One region of the Hydrogenophaga sp. H7 genome, then DNA from elsewhere that is predicted to be linked to it. Evidence: predicted binding sites of a transcription regulator. Region 1 holds the regulator's gene; each other region holds the start of a gene.

Region 1 (5,610 bases):
TGACCGAACCGATGGATGAAATCCCGCACGCCTCCCCCCGTCTTGGCCTGGATATCGACCTGGATGCGCTGCACGACGCGTCGGCGTTCGAAGCATCGCTGCCCGACGTTGTGGTGCCGGTGGAGCCCACGGCCAGGCTCGCGTCATCGACGGGCATCTCTGCAGTGGAGGCCGCGGACATGGGCAACCTCATTGATTTTGAAGTTCTGGATTTCACGCCACCCGATGACGGAGAAATCCCACCGGGCAAGGGCGCACAGTCCACACAGTGAGCATGTTTGCTCAACAAAAAAAGCCAGACACGTGCTGGCTTTTTTGTTGGCGCTGCTGAGCCTGATGGTCAGCGTCGCACCTGCAGGGCGCCAGGGTTGACGATGTTGGTGGGCGTTCCCTTGATGAAATTGACCACATTGTCGAACGCAGCCGAGAACAAGGTCTCGTAGTTGCTGAGCTCGACGTAGCCGATGTGAGGCGTGCAGATGCAGTTCTCTAGCCTGAGCAGCGCATGCCCCTGAAGAATCGGCTCTGATTCGAAAACATCGATGGCGGCCATGCCTGGGCGCCCCCGGTTCAACGCGGTCAGCAAGGCCTCGGCCTCGATCAGTTCGGCTCTGGATGTATTGACCAGCAGGGCGGTCGGCTTCATGCGAGAAAGATCCTCCAGCGTGACACAGCCCGCGCTGCGGTCGCTGAGTCGAAGATGAAGGCTGAGCACATCCGAACGCTCAAAGAGATCTTCCCGGCTGGCTGCGACCTCAAAGCCGTCGGAAACGGCCTGCCGGCAGGACTCATTGCCACCCCAGACCAGCACCTGCATGCCGAAGGCCTTGCCGTAAGCAGCGACCAGCTTGCCGATGCGGCCATAGCTCCACAAGCCGAGTGTCTTGCCGTGAAGAACCATGCCGAGGCCGAAGTTGGCGGGCATGGACGATGACTTCAGCCCCGACTGTTGCCAGGCACCGTGCTTGAGGCTTGCGACATACTGGGGAATGCGCCGCATCGACGCCATGACCAGAGCCCATGTCAGCTCGGCGGTGGAGATCGGGGAACTTGTGCCTTCGGCCACGGCGATGCCGCGTTCGGTGCAGGCAGTGACGTCAATATGGCTGCCGATACGCCCCGTCTGCGCAATGAGCTTCAGGCGAGGCAGCTTGTCAACCAGTTGACGGGATACCGGGGTTCTTTCCCGGATCAGGACCACGATGTCGGCATCCCGCAACCGTATGGACAGTTGCCCGACCCCCTTGACCGTGTTGGTGAACACTTTGGCGGGATAGGGGTCGAGGCGCGCTGCGCAATCCAGCTTTCGGACGGCGTCCTGATAGTCGTCCAGTATCACGATGTTCATGGAGCACTATTGTGCCGCCATGAGCATTCTGTACAGACTTTGAGCTGTCAGGCGGGTTCGGTGCGGTGCTCGAGAGCGGCCAGACGGTCCAGTTCGGCGCAGACATCGGCCATGCGCCCTGAAATCACCAGGCAAGCGCTTCGATCCGGTTGGCTGGTGTGCTTCAGGCGGATGGTTGCTGTCTGTGAGGGCCGCGACACCTCGGCCATGGAAGCGCCGTGAGAGGTCGACAGCGACTGTTTCGGTTGCTTGTTGGTCAACCATCCGGCCCTGACAAACCGCTGCATCAACGTTGGCAGCGGTTTGCGGGTCTTGTTGGGACAAGGAGGTGACGGCAGCCAGTTGTCGATCAACTGCAACGGAGCGCGCCAGGTCTTGGAGGTGATGCGGATTCCCATGTGAAACTCCGGAAAGGGGTTGGACACAGGCAGGATTGGTTCGGAAGAGCCGCTCTCGCAGGGTTTGCCAAGGACAGTGTGCTGTTCTGGCAAAACGCCCGCCACCTGCGAGGGCGGCACCGACCCAGCGGGTCAGATCTGGAAGCTGTTGCGAATCAGGCCCACGGCGAGGCCTTCGATCTCGAAGGGTTCACCCGGTTGCACCACGATCGTTTTGTAGTCCGGGTTTTCCGCGTGCAGCTCGATTTGGTGGTCGCGGCGCATGAAACGCTTGACAGTCACATCGTCTCCGAGCCTGGCCACCACGATCTGCCCATTCTTCGCGTCCTTGCCGGACTGCACGGCCAGCAGGTCGCCGTCGAGGATGCCGACGTCGCGCATGGACATGCCGCGCACGCGCAGCAGGTAGTCAGGTGTGCGCTGGAACAGGCTGCGCTCGACGTGATAAGTCTGGTCGACGTGTTCCTGAGCGAGGATCGGTGAGCCGGCAGCCACCCGCCCGATCAGGGGCAGCATGAGCTGAGAAAGGCCGGGCATCGGCAGTGTAAGCTGATGAGTCCGCTGATCGTTGATGGCCTGCAGATCCCGGCTGCGAAGACGGATCCCGCGGGAGGTGCCGCTGACCAGTTCGATCATGCCTTTGCGTGCGAGCGCCTGAAGGTGCTCCTCGGCCGCATTGGCCGACTTGAATCCGAGCTCGGTGGCGATTTCTGCGCGGGTGGGTGGAGCGCCGGTGCGGGCAATGGCGTTCTGGATCAACTCCAGGATTTGCTGCTGGCGGGCCGTGAGCTTGGGCGGGAACGACTCGATCATGTCAACCTCGTGGTTAGGCGGGATGCGGCTGGACAGGCTGTTTGTACATCCAGTATCTGTATTTTTAAACAGTTTCGGAGACTTGGCAAGTGAACGACAACAACAGAGGCTTTTGCGTGATCCTGGGGACTGGCGGAACGATCGCCGGGCGGGCCGCCCGGGCAGGAGATAACGTGGGATATGTGGCAGGGCAGGTTCGTGTGGAAGATCTTCTGGGGGGCGTTCCAGCGCTGCAAGGCAGTCCACTGGAGGTGGAGCAGGTGGACCAGGTGGACAGCAAGGACATGCACTTCGGTCTGTGGAAGCGGCTGTTGCTTCGGCTCTCTCACCACCTTGCACGCGACGAGGTTGCCGGCGTTGTGGTCACACACGGCACCGACACGCTGGAAGAAACTGCCTTTTTCATCCAGACGGTGCTGCAGCCCCGCAAGCCGGTGGTGTTCACCTGCGCGATGCGCCCAGCCACCGCCCTTGTGCCCGATGGCCCTCAGAACCTGCTGGATGCCGTGACCGTGGCGGGTCATCCCGAGGTCGGAGGGTGTGTGGTGGTCTGTGCGGGGCTGGTGCACGAGCCCGAGCACTTGACCAAGGTTCACAGCTACCGGGTGGATGCGTTCGATTCGGGCGACGCCGGCCCTATGGCGTGTGTGGAAGAAGGCGAGGTCCGGTGGTTCCATCCTCCCGCAAGCCGCCCGATCGCCGAGCGATCTGAGGCACTGCTGGCGCGGGTGCTGCGGGCCGATGCGCTGCCACGCGTCCAACTGGTGACCAGCCATGCCGATGCCGACGGCTCCATCGTTCGCGCGCTGCTGCAGGCGGACCCGGCACTGCGTCCGCAGGGCATTGTGGTGGCTGCCACCGGCAACGGCACGGTTCACCAGTCGCTGGCCTCGGCCTTGTTGGAGGCCATGGCCCGTGGTGTGCGGGTGGTCAGGGCCACGCGCTGTGCCCGAGGGCGTGTGATTCCTGACACGGCCAATCCCATGCCCGACTCCGCCGGACTGCCCCCTGTGAAGGCGCGGCTGGCTCTGGCACTCTCGCTGCTGGAACCCTGACGCGCCAGCCCGTTGCAACGACAAAGAAAGAAACCCGGCAAGTTGCCGGGTTTGCAGGAGGAGTGGGCGCTGGGTCAGGCGGCCAGGGCCTGGAACGCGCGGGCTGTGATCTCATCCACCGAGCCGGTGCCGCTGATGGCGCGGTACTTGGGGGCGGAGGCCGGATCTGTCCTGGCCCACTGGCTGTAGTAGTCGACCAGCGGTCGGGTCTGGGCGCTGTACACCTCCAGGCGCTTCTTGACCGTTTCTTCCTTGTCATCGTCGCGCTGGATCAGCGGTTCACCGGTGACGTCGTCCTTGCCTTCCACCTTGGGCGGGTTGAATTTCACGTGGTAGGTGCGCCCTGAGGCGGGGTGTGAGCGGCGGCCGCTCATGCGTTCGATGATGGCGTCGAACGGCACGTCGATTTCCAGCACGTAGTCCAGCTTCACGCCGGCCGCTTTCATAGCGTCGGCCTGCGGGATGGTGCGCGGGAAGCCATCGAACAGGAAGCCGCTGGCGCAGTCGGGCTGGGCAATGCGTTCCTTGACGAGGTTGATGATCAGGTCGTCACTCACCAGGCCACCGGCGTCCATGACCGCCTTGGCCTGCATGCCCAGAGGCGTGCCAGCCTTCACGGCGGCACGCAGCATGTCGCCGGTCGAGATCTGGGGGATGCCGTACTTCTGGCAGATGAAGGTGGCTTGTGTGCCCTTGCCCGCACCAGGAGCGCCCAACAGGATCAGTCTCATCGTCTTCCTTGTATCAGTGTTTCATTCGTGCTCGCCTGTCTCCGCGGCTGAGCTGGCCCCGGTATCGAGGGTCGAACGAGGATAGCATGGCCTACCCCGACACTGCCTTACAGACAGTGTCGCAGTTCAAGACTTCCGGAGCAGCGCCCGGACCCTTTCCAGGTCCGTGGGGGTGTCCACACCGGGAGCGGCCGCATGGGTCGCGAGATGCACCGCAATGCGCTCACCGTGCCATAGGGTGCGCAGTTGCTCCAGCGACTCCGTCAGTTCCAGCGGTGCCGGCTCCAGCGACGGAAAACGGCGCAGGAAACCCGCCCGGTATCCGTAGACGCCGATGTGCCGCCAAGGGGCCGGCGAAGGCAGGCTGAGCGGCTGGCCGTTCGACATGCCGTCGCGCCACCAGGCGATGGGCGCGCGGCTGAAATACAGCGCCACCTGCCGCCGGTCGAGCACCACCTTGACCACGTTCGGATTGAGAAAGTCTTCCACCTGCTCAATGGCGTGGGCGGCGGTGCTCATCACGCAATCGGGCCTTTGCGCCAGCTGCGTGGCCACTGCGGCGATGAGCGCGGGGTCCACCAGCGGCTCGTCCCCCTGCACATTCACCACGAGCTCGTCGTCAGCCAGGCCAAGCAGTTCACAGGCTTCGGCCAGCCGGTCGCTGCCGGAGGGGTGGTCGGAACGGGTGAGCAGCGCCGTGACGCCATGCTCCGCACAGGCGCTCAGGATGCGGGGATCGTCGGCCGCCACCACCACCTGGCGGGCGCCGCTGAGCAGCGCCTGCCGGGCCACACGAACAACCATGGGCAGGCCCGCAATGTCTGCCAGAGGTTTATCTGGGAGGCGGCTGGAGGCCATGCGCGCCGGAATCAGCACGCTGAAGGCCGGTGTCCGGACAGCCGCGCTCATGCGGTGGGCGCCGGTGGCCGAGCGGCTTCTTCGTCGCTCAGTGTCCGGGCTTCGTGCTCCAGGAGAATGGGAATGCCGTCGCGCACCGGATAGGCCAGGCGGGCGCTGCGAGAGATCAGTTCCTGGGCCTCGCGGTCGAAGATCAGAGGGCCTTTGGTGACGGGGCAGACCAGCAGTTCAAGCAGTTTGGTATCCATGCCGCGATGATAGTCGCGCGCTTGCACGCAGAGCCTCCAGCCGATGATCCAGTTCAGCCAGAAAGGCCGGGTCGAGCTGAAGCTCCAATGGCACCGTCCACAGGGACGGGCGCCGGTCGGCTGGCAGCGCCAGTGCCTGGGCGAACAGCTTGACCGCAT
Region 2 (5,610 bases), on a different contig from region 1:
CCACAGGTTCGGGAGTGATCAGGTCTTGGGTCATGGGGTCACAAACTGGAAGAACGGGTGCCATCACGGCACACCTGCACCGGCGTGGTCAGCCGCGGCCGGGCGGGCGCAGCGGCATGGGTGTGGCCGCGGGAATCGCCTCGGCCCGCGCCTCGCTGACGGTGCGCGGAGGTTTGAGGCTGTGGTGCAGGTCGGTGACCTTGCGCACGTAGTTGATGGTCTCAGGGTAGTTGGGAATGCGGCGACCGGCCTTGAGCACGGCACCCTCGCCCGCGTTGTACGCCGCCACCGCCAGCCGCACATCGCCGTTGAAGTAGTTGATCAGCCAGGCCAGGTAGCGCGCGCCGGTCTGGATGTTGGTGCGCGGGTCGGTCAGGCGCTCGCTCACACTCTGCCGCCCGGTGGCGCGGACACCGAAACGCTCCGCGGTGTCGGGAATCACCTGCATGAGGCCCACTGCGCCCTTGGGGCTGACAGCACCGGGATCGAAGCCCGACTCGGTGGCGATCACCGCCTGCAGGAGTTCGAACTCCAGCCCGTGCTGGCTCGCCGCCTCGCGGATCAGATGCCGCACCGCCTTGAATCGCGTCGACAGCTCCATGCGCGTCACGGCCGACGCCGAGGACCTGGTGGGGCGGCTGCCACCGCCCGTCCTGGCGTTGCCGGAACCGGGGTAGAGCAGCTCATAGCGGGCGTGGAGCGGGCGGTCGGCATAGTGGGTGACGCCGTTCTTGTCGCGGTACGCCCAGACTTCGGCATGCGCAGTCCCCGCCAGCACCACCGCCAGCAGGACACCACCGAATATCAGGGCCAGACGGGGCATCACACATCCACCTCCACGGAGTCACCGTGGAGTTCCATCAGTTCACGGCGCGCGGCGGCCTCGCCTTTTCCCATCAGCCGCGTGATCAGGGCCTCGGTGGCGGCAAAGTCCATCGAACCCAGCGTCACCTGCAGCAGGCGGCGGGTGTCGGGGTTGAGCGTGGTGTCCCAGAGCTGCTCGGCGTTCATCTCGCCCAGGCCCTTGAAGCGGCTGATCTGGCACTTCTCGCGGTTCACGCCGTCCTTCTCGGCCTTGTCCAGGATGGCGTGCAGCTCGCCCTCGTCCAGCGCGTACTGCTTGGCCGCGGGCTTCTTGCCACGCGCCGGCACGTCCACACGGAACAGCGGCGGGCGCGCCACGTATACATGACCAGCCTCGATCAGCTTGGGGAAGTGGCGGAAGAACAGGGTGAGCAGCAGCACCTGGATGTGCGAACCGTCCACATCGGCGTCCGACAGGATGCAGACCTTGCCGTAGCGCAGGCCACTCAGGTCGGGCGTGTCGTTCGGCCCGTGCGGATCGACACCGATGGCAACCGAGATGTCGTGGATCTCGGTGTTGGCGAACAGGCGGTCGCGCTCGACCTCCCAGGTGTTGAGCACCTTGCCGCGCAGCGGGAGCACGGCCTGGCACTCCTTGTCTCGACCCATCTTGGCGCTGCCGCCGGCCGAGTCGCCCTCCACCAGGAAGAGTTCGTTGTGCGCGGTGTCGCGGCTCTCGCAATCGGTCAGCTTGCCGGGCAGCACAGCCACGCCTGAGCCCTTGCGCTTCTCGACCTTCTGGCCAGCCTTCTGGCGGCTCTGCGCGGCCTTGATCGCCAGCTCGGCCAGCTTCTTGCCATAGTCCACGTGCTGGTTGAGCCAGAGCTCCAGCGCCGGGCGCACGAAACCGCCGACCAGGCGAACGGCGTCGCGCGAGTTCAGACGCTCCTTCACCTGGCCCTGGAACTGCGGGTCCAGCACCTTGGCACTCAGCACATAACTGGCGCGCGCGAACACATCTTCGGGCAGCAGCTTGACGCCCTTGGGCAGCAGCGCATGCAGCTCGATGAAGCTCTTGACCGCCTGAAACAGACCGTCTCGCAGGCCGCTGTCGTGCGTGCCGCCGGCGCTGGTGGGAATCAGGTTGACGTAGCTCTCACGCAATGGCGCGCCGTCTTCGGTGAAGGCCACGGCCCAGGCCGCACCTTCGCCATCGGCGAAGCTGTCGTCCCTGGCGTCGGCGTAGCCCTCGCCCTCGAACAGCGGGATCACCGGGTCGGTGGTCAGGGTCTGCTGCAGGTAGTCGCGCAAACCGCCCTTGTACTGCCAGGTCTGGGTGTCCCTGGTTTTTTCGTTCACCAGCGTGACCTGCACGCCGGGCATCAGCACCGCTTTGCTGCGCAGCAGGTGGGTCAGTTCGCCCAGCGGCAGCGCGGGCGAGTCGAAGTACCTGGCGTCGGGCCAGGCGCGCACCGTGGTGCCCTGCTTGCGGTCGCCCTCGCCCTTGGGCGTCACCACCAGCGGCTCGATCACGTCGCCGGCACCGAAGGCCAGTTTCGCCACCTGTCCGTCGCGGAAGCAGGTGACTTCCAGACGGGTCGAGAGCGCGTTGGTCACGCTCACGCCCACCCCGTGCAGACCGCCGGAGAAGCTGTAAGCACCACCCTTGCCCTTGTCGAACTTGCCGCCGGCGTGCAGGCGGGTGAACACCAGCTCGACCACGGGTGCCTTTTCTTCGGGGTGCAGGCCGAAGGGAATGCCGCGGCCGTCGTCTTCCACGCTCACCGACCCGTCGGTGTGCAGCGTGACCTTGATCTTCTTGCCGAACCCAGCGAGCGCCTCGTCGGCCGCGTTGTCCAGCACCTCTTGAATGATGTGCAGCGGGTTGTCGGTGCGGGTGTACATGCCCGGCCGCTGCTTGACCGGCTCCAGTCCCTTGAGGACGCGGATGGAGCCTTCGGAATACTCGTTCGATTGGGTTGCCATCGGGAAATTGTAAGGTGAGGCCCTTCAAAAGCCTGTATGCAAACACAGATACCGACCGCCGCCTGTCCAGCAATGCCAGGCGCTCATCAATCTGCGCGAGAAATTTCACCACCGCGCGTCCACCCTGCTACGCCTTCGGGAAAGCCGGATTCGCTACAGTGCCGGGATGTCTTCAGCTTCTCCCATCTCCGTATCACCAGCGCGCCTGTCGGCCGCACAGGTGCTGCTCTGCGGCGCCGCCATCGTCACCCTTTCCATGGGGGTGCGCCATGGTTTCGGTCTCTGGCTGCAGCCGATCACCCAGGACATGGGCTGGACCCGGGAAAATTTTTCCTTCGCGCTGGCCATCCAGAACCTGGCCTGGGGCCTGTTCGGCATCTTCGCCGGCATGGCGGCCGACCGCTTCGGCGCCTTCCGGGTTCTGGTCGGCGGAGCGGTGCTGTACGCGGCAGGCCTCGCAGGCATGGCGCTCTCGCCCACGCCGTTCGTGTTCATGCTGACCGCCGGCCTGCTGATCGGCGCGGCCCAGGCCGGCACCACCTATGCCGTGGTCTATGGCGTGATCGGTCGCCAGATCCCTGCGGAGCGTCGCTCCTGGGCCATGGGCGTGGCGGCGGCGGCCGGCTCCTTCGGCCAGTTCCTGATGGTGCCTGTGGAAGGCTGGCTGATCTCGGGCTTTGGCTGGCAGCAGGCGCTGCTCATCCTCGGGGCAGCGGTGCTGCTGATCATGCCGCTGGCACTGTTCCTGCGCGAGCCTGGTTTCAGGGGCGGGGCGGCACCAAAGCGCGAACAGACCATCGGGCAGGCCCTGCGCGAGGCCTTCGGCTACCGCAGCTTCCAGCTGCTGATGGCGGGCTACTTCGTGTGCGGCTTCCAGGTGGTGTTCATCGGCGTGCACATGCCCAGCTACCTCAAGGACCACGGCCTCTCGCCGCAGGTGGCCAGCTACGCGCTGGCCATCATCGGCCTGTTCAACGTGATCGGCACCTACGCCGCCGGCGCGCTGGGACAGCGCCTGGCCAAGCGCCACATCCTGGCCTTCATCTACCTGGCGCGCTCGGTCGCCATCGTGGTCTTCCTCTGGGCACCGCTCACGCCCACAAGCGTCTATGTCTTCTCCGCCGTGATGGGCGTGCTCTGGCTCTCGACGGTGCCACCGACCAACGCGATGCTGGCCCAGATTTTCGGCGTGGCCCACATGTCCATGCTGGGCGGCTTCGTGTTCTTCAGCCACCAGATCGGCAGTTTCATGGGCGTCTGGCTGGGCGGCGTGCTCTACGACCGGACCGGCAGCTACGACGTTGTCTGGTACATCTCGATCGCCCTGGGCGTGTTCGCGGCCCTGGTGAACTTGCCGGTCCGCGAGTCGGCCATCGAACGCGGCCCGCAGCGTGTGGGGGCCGCCGCGTGAGGCCGCTGGCCGTCAGGGCGCTGGTCTGGGCCGCCGTAGCCCTGGCCCTGCTGGGCACGCTGATGCTCTACCAGCGCCCGGACTTCCTGGTGAATCTGGCCGACCAGCTCTGGAGCTGTTTCTGATGCACGGCACGGAGTCACCCTCCCCCTGGGTGCAACGCTGGTCGCACCTGGTACCGGTCGGCGGCACCGTACTGGACGTGGCCTGCGGACAGGGACGGCACCTGCGCTGGTTCGCCGGCCGCGGTCATTCGGTGACCGGCGTGGACCGGGACCCCACCGCTGTGGCAGCAGCGGCCAGCGCCGGGCGGGTGGTGCAGGCCGACATCGAGAACGGCCCCTGGCCCTTCGAAGGACAACGCTTCGACGCCGTGGTGGTGACCAACTACCTCTGGCGCGCGCTGCTGCCCGTGATCGTGGACAGCGTGGCCGAGGGTGGCGTGCTGATCTACGAGACCTTTGCAACCGGCAACGAATCGGTCGGCAGACCGTCCCGGCCCGACTTCCTGCTGCAGCCCGGCGAGCTGCTGCAGGCCTGCGCCGGCCTGCACGTGGTCGCCTATGAAAACGGCTTCTGCGACCACCCGGAGCGCTTCGTGCAGCGCATCACCGCCCTGCGAAAACGTCCGTCAGACGCCTCCGTGCCGGCGCGCCACCTGCTCCCTGACTGAGCGACTGCGCTGGGTAGAATGCACGATTCGCGCGCGAGCCGCCGGATCGATTTCCTCAACGTGTCCGGCGCACAGGCCGGCGCCTCTGACTTGAGCCCGAGAACATGAAGACCATCACCGGCAGCATCGTTGCCCTCGTCACCCCGTTCCACCCCGACGGCAGCGTCGACTACCCCACCCTGCGCAAGCTGATCGACTGGCACATCGCCGAAGGCACCGACTGCATCGGCGTCGTCGGCACCACGGGCGAGTCGCCCACGGTGAGCGTCGAAGAGCACTGCGAGATCATCCGCGTCTCCGTCGAACAGGCCGCCAAGCGCGTGCCGATCATGGCCGGCTGCGGCGCCAACTCCACCGCCGAAGCCATCGAGCTGGCGAAATTTGCCCGTGGCGTCGGTGCCGACTGCCAGCTGCAGGTCGTGCCCTACTACAACAAACCGACGCAAGAAGGCCAGTACCAGCACTTCAAGGCGATTGCCGAAGCCACCGGCGACCTGCCCATCGTGCTGTACAACGTGCCCGGCCGTTCCGTCGCCGATATGAGCGTGGACACCGCGCTGCGCCTGGCGGCGGTGCCCGGCATCGTCGGGATCAAGGAAGCCACCGGCAACATCGAGCGCGCCCAGTGGCTGATCCGCGAGGCGCCGGAAGGCTTTGCAATCTACTCGGGCGACGACCCGACGGCGGTCGCCCTGATGCTGTGTGGTGGCCAGGGCAATGTCAGCGTGACCGCCAA
Region 3 (5,610 bases), on a different contig from region 1:
CGGCCTCGCCGCTGATCACGCCCTGCCGGGCATCCCGGAGCTGGTAGTACACCAGGTCGCTGTCATCCGCCTTGAGCAGGTCGCGCGCCTGCGGGGTCAGGTTGAAGCTGACCTTGTCGTCCTTGGTGACGACAAACTGTGTGAGTGCCTGAAGGTTGAACTCGAGCGCCCGGTCAAATGGTTTGGACGCAATGCTCTGGGCCACGAACCAGGTCAGTGCCAGCGACAGCGGCCACAGCAGCAGCAGCGGCGTGAGCATCCAGTCGAGGATCTCACCGAACAGGCTGCGCTGCTCGCGCTGGAACAGTCCGAAGGTGATCCGGTGGCTGTCCTGCTTGTGATCGGGCATGTCGGGGCAGGAGGGCGCTCAGGCGCTCAGATCTTTTCGAGGCAGTAGCCCAGCCCCCGTACGGTCGCGATGCGGATCGGGCCTTTCTCGATCTTCTTGCGCAGACGGTGGATGTAGACCTCGATGGCGTTGTTGCTTACCTCCTCGCCCCACTCGCACAGCCGCTCGACCAGTTGGTCCTTGCTGACCAGGCGGCCGGCGCGCTGCAGCAACACCTCCAGCAGGCCCAGCTCGCGTGCCGAGAGTTCGACCATCTTGCCGTCGATGGTGGCCACGCGGCCGGCCTGGTCGTACACCAGCGGGCCGTGCTTGATGGTGGAGCTGGCGCCGCCCATGCCACGGCGCGTGAGCGCGCGCACCCGGGCTTCGAGCTCCTGCAGCGAGAACGGCTTGGCCATGTAGTCGTCGGCGCCGTAGTCCAGGCCCTTGACCCGCTCATCGACGCTGTCGGCGGCGGTCAGGATCAGCACGGGCAGGGCCGAGCCGCGTGAACGCAGGCGCTTGAGCACCTCCAGGCCGTGCAGTTTGGGCAGGCCGAGATCGAGGATCAGCAAGTCGAACTCGTTGTTGGTCATCAGGGCCGCGTCGGCCTCGCTGCCATTGGCCACATGGTCGACCGCGGCACCTGCGGCCCGCAGACTGCGCAACAGACCGTCGGCCAGGACCTGGTCGTCTTCTGCAATCAGGATGCGCATGGGTGTCTCCTTACGGGTTCTGGGGTCATTGTAGGTGGCGCGCCTAGCGCGAAGCATACGCCTCCAGCCCCAGCGCGACCACGGTCGCCACCTCGGTGCCGACCTGCGCGCGGAACTCGGTTTCCGCCCGCACCACTGCCAGCCGGAAGGCCTCCAGCCAGAGCAGGCCGGTCTCGGTGAAGACGATGCGCCGCGCACGCGCGTCCAGCGGATCGGGCTCGCGCCGCACCAGGTCCCAGGCCTCGCACTGCGCCACCAGATCGCCCATGGCCTGCTTGCTCATGCCTGCGGCGGCGGCCAGTTCGGTCAGGCGCGAACCCTTGAGGGCGAGGTGGCGCGTGATGTGGATGTGGGCGGCGCCGATCTGCTCGCGTGCGGCCAGGTTGGACAGGGCCAGGGGCACATTGGCGTCGTGCGCCATCAGGAACAGCACGCGCTCGTCAAAGCGGCGCAGCGCATGACCCATGACACGGCCCAGGTGGGTGGCCCGCCAGCGGTCGTCGGCGGTCGTGGAAGCGGGTGAGACAGGCATGGCAAATGGTAAGGCAAACTGACCATTTATTGGCTTGTGAGAAGTTTATGTGGCGATACACTCCTGTTCAGACATCCAGCCTGTACATAAATCCACAGACTGATGCAAGTACCCACTCACACACAGGAGCACCGCACATGGACAACGCCACCAACACCGAAAAAGCCAAGGCCCTGCAGGCCGCGCTGGCCCAGATCGAAAAGCAGTTCGGCAAGGGCACCATCATGCGCCTGGGCGAAGGCGAGGCCATCGAGGACATCCAGGTGGTCTCCACCGGTTCGCTGGGTCTGGACATTGCTTTGGGTGTCGGCGGCCTGCCCCGTGGCCGTGTCATCGAAATCTACGGCCCGGAATCCTCGGGTAAGACCACGCTGACCTTGCAGGTGATTGCCGAGATGCAGAAACTCGGCGGCACCTGCGCCTTCGTCGATGCCGAACACGCGCTGGACATCCAGTACGCGCAGAAACTGGGCGTGCACGTGCCCGACCTGCTGATCAGTCAGCCCGACACCGGCGAACAGGCGCTGGAGATCGTGGATTCACTGGTGCGCTCTGGTGCGGTCGATCTGGTCATCATCGACTCGGTGGCGGCGCTCACGCCCAAGGCCGAAATCGAGGGCGAGATGGGCGACAGCCTGCCCGGCCTGCAGGCCCGCCTCATGAGCCAGGCCCTGCGCAAGCTCACTGCCACCATCAAGAAGACCAACTGCACGGTCATCTTCATCAACCAGATCCGCATGAAGATCGGCGTGATGTTCGGTTCGCCCGAAACCACCACCGGTGGCAACGCGCTCAAGTTCTACGCCTCCGTCCGCCTGGACATCCGCCGCACCGGCACCATCAAGAAAGGCGAGGACGCGATCGGCAACGAAACCAAGGTGAAGGTGGTGAAGAACAAGGTCTCGCCACCGTTCAAGACGGCCGAATTCGACATCCTGTTCGGCGAAGGCATCAGCCGCGAAGGCGAAATCCTTGATCTGGGCGTGCTGCACCGGGTGGTCGAGAAGTCCGGTGCCTGGTATGCCTACAACGGCGAGAAGATCGGCCAGGGTCGTGACAACGCGCGCGAGTTCCTCAAGGAGAACCCCGAGCTGCGCGTGGAGATCGAGAACAAGGTGCGCACCGAGCTGGGGGTGCCCCTGCTGCCGGTTGATGCGGGAGCCGAAGAAGCTGCCCCGGCCGTTGCCAAGGGCAAGAAGGCCAAGGCCACCGAAGCCGAGGCCGCTGAATAAGTCCTGCGGTGGGGTTCGACAAGATCTCGCTCAAGGGCCGAGCGCTGCGGCTGCTGGCCGGCCGCGAACACTCGCGCGCCGAGCTGGAGAAGAAGCTGGCACCCCACGAGCAGGAGCCTGGTGAAGTGCAGCGCGCCCTGGACGAGCTGCAGGCCAAGGGCTTCATCAGCGAACAGCGGGTGGTCGAGTCGGTGATCCACCGGCGGTCCGCCCGGCTGGGCGCAGGTCGCGTGAAGCAGGAACTGCAGGCCAAGGGCGTCAGTGCCGAGGCGGTTGCCGAGGCGGTGGACCGGCTTCGGGGCACCGAGACCGAGCGGGCCCGCGAGGTCTGGCGCAAGAAATTCGGCGAGCCCGCGGCGGACGCGGCGGGTCGTGCCAAGCAGATGCGATTCCTCGCATCGCGCGGCTTTGGCGCCGAGGCGATCCGTCGTGTGGTCCGCGGTGCGGACGACGATTGATACGGCGGGCGTTACAGCCCCAGCATGAGCTGCAGGTTCTGCACGGCCGCGCCACTGGCGCCTTTGCCGAGGTTGTCCAGGCGCGCGATGACGACGGCGTGGCGGTGCGTCTCGTTGGCGAACACGCGCAATTCGAGTTGGTTGGTGTCGTTCAGTGCGGTGGCGTCCAGCTTGCCGTCGCTGGTCGCGGGCAATACGCTGACCCAGCCGCCTTGCGCCGCGCTGGCCGCATAGTGCGCCTCCAGCGCGTCGTGCAGATCGCTGGCCTTGGGCTGACCGGGCAGGTCGTCCAGATGCAGGGGCAGCTGCACCAGCATGCCCTGGCGGAAGTTGCCGACCGCAGGAATGAAGATGGGGCGCCGGTTCAGGCCGGTGTAGCGCAGGATCTCGGGAATGTGCTTGTGCGACAGGCCCAGCGCGTAGGCCTCGTGCAGCGGGGCGTTGCCGGCCTCGTAGGCCTCGATCATGGTGCGGCCACCGCCCGAGTAACCGCTGACCGAGGGCAGCGACACCGGAAAGTCTCTGGGCAACAGGCCTGCATCGATGAGGGGGCGCAGGATCGCGATGGCTCCTGTGGCGTAGCACCCGGGGTTGGCGACGCGGTCCGCCTTCTGCACGGCCTCGCGTTGACCCGCGCTCAGTTCGGGGAAGCCGTAGATCCAGCCATCGTGACAGCGGTGTGCGGTGGAGGCATCGATGATGCGGGGTTTGCGGCCCGGCAGGCTGTCGACCATGGCGACCGACTCGATGGCCGCATCGTCGTGCAGGCACAGGATCACCAGGTCGGCTTCTGCCATGAGGGCCTTCTTGGCCTCGGGGTCCTTGCGCCGTTCGGGCGCAATGCTCAACATTTCGATGACGGGCATCTGTTGCAGACGCTCGCGTATCTGCAGGCCGGTGGTCCCGGCCTCGCCGTCGATGAAGATTCTGGTCATGGCGGCTCCTGTTGGTGTCAGTCAGGGTTCAGCGACGGGCTCGATAATTATGCATTATGTAAGCCAGCGCTTATATATTGGTGCGTCGCAACATGATACAGTCGTCGGTTGCCGTGTCCACGAGTCCGCGCACCGGCTGTGCCCTTTGGCCGGATCGAACAACCCCAGTCCGAGAGAAACCTCATGAAGATTCACGAGTACCAAGGCAAGGAAATCTTGCGTCAGTTTGGTGTGCCGGTCCCCCGCGGCATTCCCGCGTTCACGGTGCAGGAAGCCGTTGAAGCCGCGCAGAAACTCGGTGGCCCGGTCTGGGTGGTCAAGGCCCAGATCCACGCCGGTGGCCGTGGCAAGGGCGGTGGTGTGAAGGTGGCCAAGAGCATTGACGACGTCAAGGCCCGCGCCACGGATATTCTGGGCATGCAACTGGTCACGCACCAGACAGGTCCAGAAGGCCAGAAGGTCCGCCGCCTCTACATCGAAGACGGCGCCGACATCAAGAACGAACTGTACGTGTCGCTGGTCACCGACCGCGCCACGCAGAAGGTGGCCCTGATCGCGTCGAGCGAAGGCGGCATGGACATCGAGGAAGTGGCCCACTCCACGCCCGAGAAGATCATCACCGAGATGATCGATCCGCTGACCGGCATCACCGAAGCGCAGTCGCGCAAGGTGGCGACCGCCATCGGCCTGACAGGCGGCTCCGTGGACCAGGCGGTCGATCTGTTTGCCAAGATCTACAAGTGCTACATGGACACCGACGCATCGCTGGTGGAAATCAACCCGCTGAACTGCGACTCCAAGGGCAACCTGATGGCCCTGGACGCGAAGTTCAACTTCGACGCCAACGCCCTGTTCCGCCATCCCGAAATCGTGGCCTTCCGCGATCTGGACGAGGAAGATCCGGCCGAAATCGAGGCTTCCAAGTTTGACCTGGCCTACATCAGCCTGGACGGCAACATCGGCTGCCTGGTGAACGGCGCTGGCCTGGCCATGGCCACCATGGACACCATCAAGCTGTTCGGCGGCGAGCCTGCCAACTTCCTGGACGTGGGCGGCGGTGCCACCCCCGAGAAGGTCACCGAAGCCTTCAAGATCATGCTGAAGAACCCCAAGGTCAAGGGCATTCTGGTCAACATCTTCGGCGGCATCATGAAGTGCGACACCATCGCCACCGGCGTGATCACCGCTTGCAAGGCCGTGAACCTGAACGTGCCGCTGGTCGTGCGCATGAAGGGCACGAACGAAGAGCTGGGCAAGAAGATGCTGGCCGAGTCCGGCCTGCCCATCATCGCTGCAGACACCATGGCCGAAGCCGCGACCAAGATCGTTGCTGCCGTCAAGTAAGCCCGGAGAACACACATGTCGATCTACATCAACAAAGACACCAAGGTCATCACCCAGGGCATCAC
Region 4 (5,610 bases), on a different contig from region 1:
GTCAACGAAGCCAAAGTTGAGGCAAAAGCCTACTTGAGAGACCAGTACACCAATAGCAAAGGTCAGATGATTTGCCAGGTCTGTAAGGATGAGTTGCCTTTCAAATTGGCAAACGGGGCGTACTACTTTGAAGCAGTCGAGCTGATGGAGGACGCAGAGAAGAGGTATCGGGCAACATACTTGGCGCTTTGCCCTAACCATGCGGCCGCTTACCAGTATGCAAACGCTCAGAAGAATTCGATGAGCGAGGCAGTCGCCACTGCAGTATCTTGTGAAGTCGAGATTGCGTTGGGGGGTCGAGAGACCACTATCTATTTCACCCAGACACACTTGGCAGATGCAAAGGCTTGCCTGGGTGCAGTAGACGAAGAAGATTTGTGAGACTCAAGGTCTCTCGCGTTCTAGAGTTCAGAGGCGGCACTGACTTAATCGCCCCGGTCGCGTACCGCGTCAAACGGTTCCCCAACCTCTACTTCTGATTTGCTCAGAATTCGAGAGAGCTTCAAGGCAGCCTGGCCCTTCAAACATCGACGGGCCAGGCGCTGACGAGTCATCAGAGTACGTTTTTGACCTTGTTCAGCAAGGTTCCCAGGAACTGGCCCCAGTACTGCGTGAGGTCACCGTATTGCTCCACGGGGTTCGGGTGCATGGACTCGGCCTTCCCGTAGGCAACCAACAGCAGTGACATGGCCTCGACGCTGCGCCGAGCAGCCTTCACGGCTTCTTCTCCAGACACCGTGCCGGGGTCTCGCTGCGAGATGGCCTTCAGTGGCTCCCACATCTCGCGGTAGAACGGGTGGCGCGTGTTGAGGCGGATGATGACCTGGTCGGCCACGTGTGTGGTGCTCACGAAGATGTTGCCGGGGAAGCTTACAGACTCGATGACGAAAGGAAGCTTCTTTTTGTCCTCGATGTACTTCTGCTGCTCTTCGGCCTTGGTAAAGCCAGCGTCCTCTGCCAGCTCTTTCAGCGCGGCTTCTGCCGAGGGTGCATCCTGCTGGGGCTCGACACGCGGCTTGGGCATGACCGCGTCCACTTCCTTGATGGCGTCGAGGATGGCACCGTGCTCACCCGACGCTTCGTGTTGCTCACGCGCCGCCTCACCCCAGGTTTCATCGATGAGCTTTCGCGCCGTGGGAATGTGTTTCTGCAGCAGTTCGCGCAGCTTGTCTCGCAGTTCACCGTGGGGCTCAACGCCGCGCTTCACGTTGCGGATGCCAAAGTAGTCATCAAGTTCAGGGTCGAAGGACACTTCGATTCCAATGAATCGGTCAGTGTCTTTCACGCCACCTGGCAAGATGCGTGGCACGTTGGAATAGGCAACCTCGCGGTTCTTGCGCACAAAGCTCAACGCGCCTTCGTTTTCCGGAACGCGCAGGGACTTGGCCAGCGTGTCACCGCCCAAGCCACGGCGGCGCAAGACCTCCTTGGGGTAAAGCGTTACGCGCAAGCGCGCCGTGTGCTGCCCCACCTTAACAATGTCATCACCGATGGTTGTCGCACCGAAGTGCCTCAAGACTCCCTTCTTGAGGTCGTCTCGCTTGTGTTCCTTCTCCTTGTTCAGGACTGTGTCGGCCCAGGTGCGCTCCAGCAGCATCAACGGGTCGTGCGCGATGAGCGGCGAATCGTTGATGGAAATCTTGATGCCGCCATCCAAGAAGTGCCGGAAGATGCGCGACAGTTCCTTCTCAAGTTCCTGCCGGAGTTCATTGAAGTCGCGTGCGGCACGGCCTTCCTCTAGACGGTCCACGTTGGACCACAGCACCACGGTGCCGGTCTCCTTGGGGAAGTCCAGCTTCAGGTCAGCAGGGGGCTCCGCTGGGGAGGGAGCCTTCAACATCACAGACTTTCCAGAGCTCTCTTCGGCAAGCGCTTCATCCAAGTCGAAGTGAACGTGGAGCCAATCGGCGCCAGGCTGATTGCGGCTCCAGACATCGATTCGGCGGCCGAAGTTGAGCGCCGCCAGCTTTGCACCGACGCCGTACTTCCCGATGGTGTCCGAGCGCATGTAGCGGGATGAGTAGCCCAACACCAGGTACCGGTGCAGGATGTCAGCAGGCATGCCATCACCGTCGTCACGGATGGCGATGCGGTGGACGCGCTTTTTGCCGCGCTCTTCGCTTTGCTCAAGCAAGACCGAGATGTTGTTGGCGTTGGCCTCAATGCTGTTGTCGATGACCTCGCCCAGCGCGGTGGGCAGGCTGTGTCCGGAGTCTCGGAGTGACAGCAAGGCCTGCCCCGTCTGAATCATGGCAATGTCGGTAGGGGCGGTCATGGTGGTTGCGGTAGCGTTCATCTCGGTTCCTTAGGTTTTTGCGACCGTCGCCGTAGGGTCAACGGTCACCGTGGGCACAGCACTGATTTCCAGGGTGGGACGCATCAAATGCGCCCAGGCCTGGCAGTCCCCTGTGCTGCAGAAGGGGCAACTGTTGGGTGCCCCAGCCGGCCGGGCTGGGTGAATCTGGTTGGTAAGTTCAGCCGTCAGGCGAAGGGTGTGAAACCACGCTGACTCAAGCCGGTAGGCTTGGAGAGGGCTCGAACAGGTCTCCCATGCCACGTGGGTCGCCAAGGGCAGCAACGGGTGGCCGGCAAGGCGAGTCTGAACGCAGTTGTCTGACCGGCCCACGTAGAACGGCACGTCCTGGCGAAGAAGCATGTAAACGCCTGCCCAGCCCGGAGGCACGAGTGTTCTCACCACGGAGGCTGTGGCCAAAAAGGCCATCTGCCGTGGCTCGTCGAAAACCAGCTCAGCAGACTTGGACATGGCCGCCTCCGCTGCACTCTTCTGTAGTCAGCCAGAGCTCTGCCTGGACAAACTTTTCAGCAACGCGCGGGCGCAACGGTCCGCGCCAGGCCAAGTAGCGGCGGCGAACGGGCTCACGCTCAGAAGAAGCAGTGGGGGTCGGGCATGCGGCCGGCTCAACAAGCAGCTTGGCTCGGACCTGGCGCTCGATAACGTCCTCGGCCTCCGACAGCAGTTCCTCTTTTGTGGTCACGCCACGCGCGGATGTGCTGGTGAACGCCAAATCGAGGGCGCGTTCAGCGATGCGGTAGGGGGAGGAGCCAGGACTGTGCTTCGAGAGAAGTGCCTGGATGGATGACACGGCGCGAGAATGCGCCTCGACATCAGAGATGGTCATAGTTCGCCTTTGTGTGCACAACCGCCCCAGTGGGTGCAGCCACGCCTTACTCAACTTCATACCGCCCTGTTTCTGCCGCTCCGCCCCCAAAAGGCAAAGCAACCCGGTCAGCAGTTCTTACTTTAGAAGATGTTTTTTGGTCCGTCAACACTGGCAGTTGCGGTAACCAACACCGTCAGTAGCTGTAACGGCCGCTGGCGACCTCGTTGCTTTCACACCCGCTTCGCCGCTGTGGCTTGCACATCGGGCGCGCCTGAGGGCATACTGATATTTTGTACAGTATCGATGGCGGGGTGCTAGGGTGGCGAGGGCCTTCGATTCGTTTATACGAATAAGTTTCCTTATGCAGTAGACAAACTCTATTCAAAGAGACGTCTTGGGGCTTAGTGACGATGCGAGAGGTTGTCTTGACCGGACTGGCGAGGTCATCCAGTTAAACTATTTGCCAAATGATTCAGCTACCTTCCGAAGCCCCGCCGCAGTTTTCGGGGCACGAAACTTTTCCGTTGCGACAGCTCTGGCTGCGCAAGGCTTATGACGCGGTTGCTCAGTACGAGGGGCCTGCGCCTCGGACCGTCTTCGCCGACGAAGAAGCCATCGTGCGGTTCGGCGTCGGCAAGAACATGGCCATGTCGATTCGCTTTTGGGCGACCGCCTGCGGCATTATCGAAGACGAAGGCGGCTACGTTCCCACGCGTCTTGGCTCCCTACTATTCAATCAAAAGAACGGTCTAGACGAGTACTGCGAACACCCCGCGACCACTTGGTTGATGCATTGGCAAGTGGCGAGTACGCACGAAAAGACAACGACGTGGTGGTTTCTCTTCAATCACGTTGTGCAGCAGGTCTTCGACCGCGAGTTTATTGTGAGTTCTCTGTCTGGCTTGGTCATCGAGCACAAACTGAGAATTTCAATGGCGACGCTCAAGCGAGATGTTGAGTGCTGCATCCGCAGTTACGTGCCTAGGCTAGGAGGAGACTCTCCTGAAGAGATGAGTGAGCCATTGCTCGGCGAGCTTGGCTTGATTCAGCAAAACGCAAAGGGCTCATTCGAGTTCCGCCGCGGTTTGAAGCGGTCTCTGCCGGACGGCGTCTTTGCCTATGCCCTGCTCGACTACTGGGAGCGGATGCCCCACGCAGGTGCCGTGATGGCCTTTGACCGTGTTGCCCACGACTACGGCTCACCTGGCCGAGTCTTCAAGCTCGATGAAAACGCGGTCGCTGACCGACTGATGGCTCTTGAGGACCTAACTCGCGGGGAGATTCAATGGACTGAACAAGCGGGCATTCGACAGGTGACTCGCAAGGATATGGCACTTAAGAGCCTTGCCGACTACAAGTACAAACTTCTCGAAAGTGCCTATGCGTAAGCAGTCTCGACCTGCCGGCGCCGAACGGCGGATGCTCTCTGACGTTGTCACCATCTCGCGTCAGTTTCTTCGCTCAGTTCGCATTGACACTGACTTCGGGCGCGAGGATGCCCTTTCGGGCTATATCTGCCAGGGCACTGCAAGCTCTCTTTTGGAGAGTATGGCTCGGCAGATAACGGAAACTCGTCAACGCGCTTTCACCTGGACGGGACCCTACGGTGGGGGCAAATCGTCGCTGGCGCTGATACTGTGCTCGCTCGTTGGTGCACAGACAAAGGTTCGCACCAAAGCAAAGCAGCTTCTTGGCTTTCCTGACGAAAGTCCTGTCCACAAGGCGTTTGAGGCTAAAGGAGATGGCTGGCTCGTCGTGCCTGTGGTTGGCAAGCGGGCAGAGGTCACTCAAGAGCTCAGCGCAGCTTTGGCCAAGGCTCGCGGGCTTGCTCCCAGTCGCAAGAAGCAACCTGATGTGGTCGGCGAGCTGGTGGAAGCGGCCGAACGGCACCCACAGGGTGTGCTTGTCGTCGTTGATGAACTGGGCAAGTTCTTGGAGGCTTCGGCTCAGGAAGGTGGCGACATCTACTTCTTCCAAGAGCTGGCGGAAGCCGCTAGTCGCTGCCGAGGCAAGCTCGTCATAGTCGGCATCCTTCATCAGACCTTCGAGGCTTACGCTTCACGCCTGGGTCGCCAGTCCCGCGATGAGTGGGCCAAGGTCCAAGGACGGTTCGTAGACATCCCACTCGTTGCGGCAGCTGACGAAGTTATCGAGTTGGTCGGCAAGGCCATCACGGTCGAGAACCCTCCGCCTTTGGCCGATGCAGCAAAGCTCGCGGAAAGAATCGCCGACGCGATTCGTACTCGGCGCCCGGGTACTCCGGCGACCCTGGCGGACTCTCTCAAGGCGTGCTGGCCCTTGCACCCCGTTACAGCCGCTTTGCTGGGTCCCATCTCGCGGCGCAGGTTTGGTCAGAACGAGCGCAGCACCTTCGGTTTTCTTGCGTCGAGAGAGCCCCTGGGCTTCGTGGAGTTCCTGGACGGATATGAGGCCGACTGGTTCCGCATGTACGGCCCGGCCGCCTACTGGGACTATCTTCGCGCTAATC

Evidence for each region. Region 1 encodes LexA, which represses DNA repair genes until DNA is damaged. Its sites were predicted from a motif close to ACTGTATNNNNATACAGT; they were not measured.
Region 2: the regulator LexA is predicted to act here: its motif matches at 2,822-2,839, upstream of BC358_RS12325 (DNA topoisomerase IV subunit B).
Region 3: the regulator LexA is predicted to act here: its motif matches at 1,656-1,673, upstream of recA (recombinase RecA).
Region 4: the regulator LexA is predicted to act here: its motif matches at 3,404-3,421, upstream of BC358_RS13740 (DUF4007 family protein).

The regions. Positions count from the first base shown of each region.
Region 1 covers NZ_MCIC01000014.1:331,055-336,664, forward strand. Annotated here, with positions in the region: gene BC358_RS10640 (FimV family protein) at 1-272, shown strand, start outside; gene BC358_RS10645 (D-2-hydroxyacid dehydrogenase family protein) at 341-1,348, opposite strand; gene BC358_RS10650 (hypothetical protein) at 1,396-1,746, opposite strand; gene lexA (transcriptional repressor LexA) at 1,879-2,559, opposite strand; gene BC358_RS10660 (asparaginase) at 2,676-3,614, shown strand; gene adk (adenylate kinase) at 3,689-4,345, opposite strand; gene kdsB (3-deoxy-manno-octulosonate cytidylyltransferase) at 4,472-5,254, opposite strand; gene BC358_RS10675 (Trm112 family protein) at 5,251-5,451, opposite strand; gene lpxK (tetraacyldisaccharide 4'-kinase) at 5,432-5,610, opposite strand, start outside.
Region 2 covers NZ_MCIC01000015.1:205,245-210,854, reverse strand. Annotated here, with positions in the region: gene parC (DNA topoisomerase IV subunit A) at 1-34, opposite strand, end outside; gene BC358_RS12330 (lytic transglycosylase domain-containing protein) at 89-823, opposite strand; gene BC358_RS12325 (DNA topoisomerase IV subunit B) at 823-2,790, opposite strand; gene BC358_RS12320 (MFS transporter) at 2,957-4,201, shown strand; gene BC358_RS22325 (hypothetical protein) at 4,198-4,326, shown strand; gene BC358_RS12315 (bifunctional 2-polyprenyl-6-hydroxyphenol methylase/3-demethylubiquinol 3-O-methyltransferase UbiG) at 4,326-4,874, shown strand; gene dapA (4-hydroxy-tetrahydrodipicolinate synthase) at 4,979-5,610, shown strand, end outside.
Region 3 covers NZ_MCIC01000002.1:54,464-60,073, forward strand. Annotated here, with positions in the region: gene BC358_RS04115 (sensor histidine kinase) at 1-349, opposite strand, end outside; gene BC358_RS04120 (response regulator transcription factor) at 376-1,044, opposite strand; gene BC358_RS04125 (MarR family winged helix-turn-helix transcriptional regulator) at 1,088-1,576, opposite strand; gene recA (recombinase RecA) at 1,714-2,808, shown strand; gene recX (recombination regulator RecX) at 2,817-3,266, shown strand; gene argC (N-acetyl-gamma-glutamyl-phosphate reductase) at 3,278-4,201, opposite strand; gene sucC (ADP-forming succinate--CoA ligase subunit beta) at 4,385-5,545, shown strand; gene sucD (succinate--CoA ligase subunit alpha) at 5,561-5,610, shown strand, end outside.
Region 4 covers NZ_MCIC01000016.1:31,222-36,831, reverse strand. Annotated here, with positions in the region: gene BC358_RS13755 (sacsin N-terminal ATP-binding-like domain-containing protein) at 1-381, shown strand, start outside; gene BC358_RS13750 (ATP-binding protein) at 554-2,296, opposite strand; gene BC358_RS21885 (hypothetical protein) at 2,748-3,140, opposite strand; gene BC358_RS13740 (DUF4007 family protein) at 3,590-4,510, shown strand; gene BC358_RS13735 (ATP-binding protein) at 4,503-5,610, shown strand, end outside.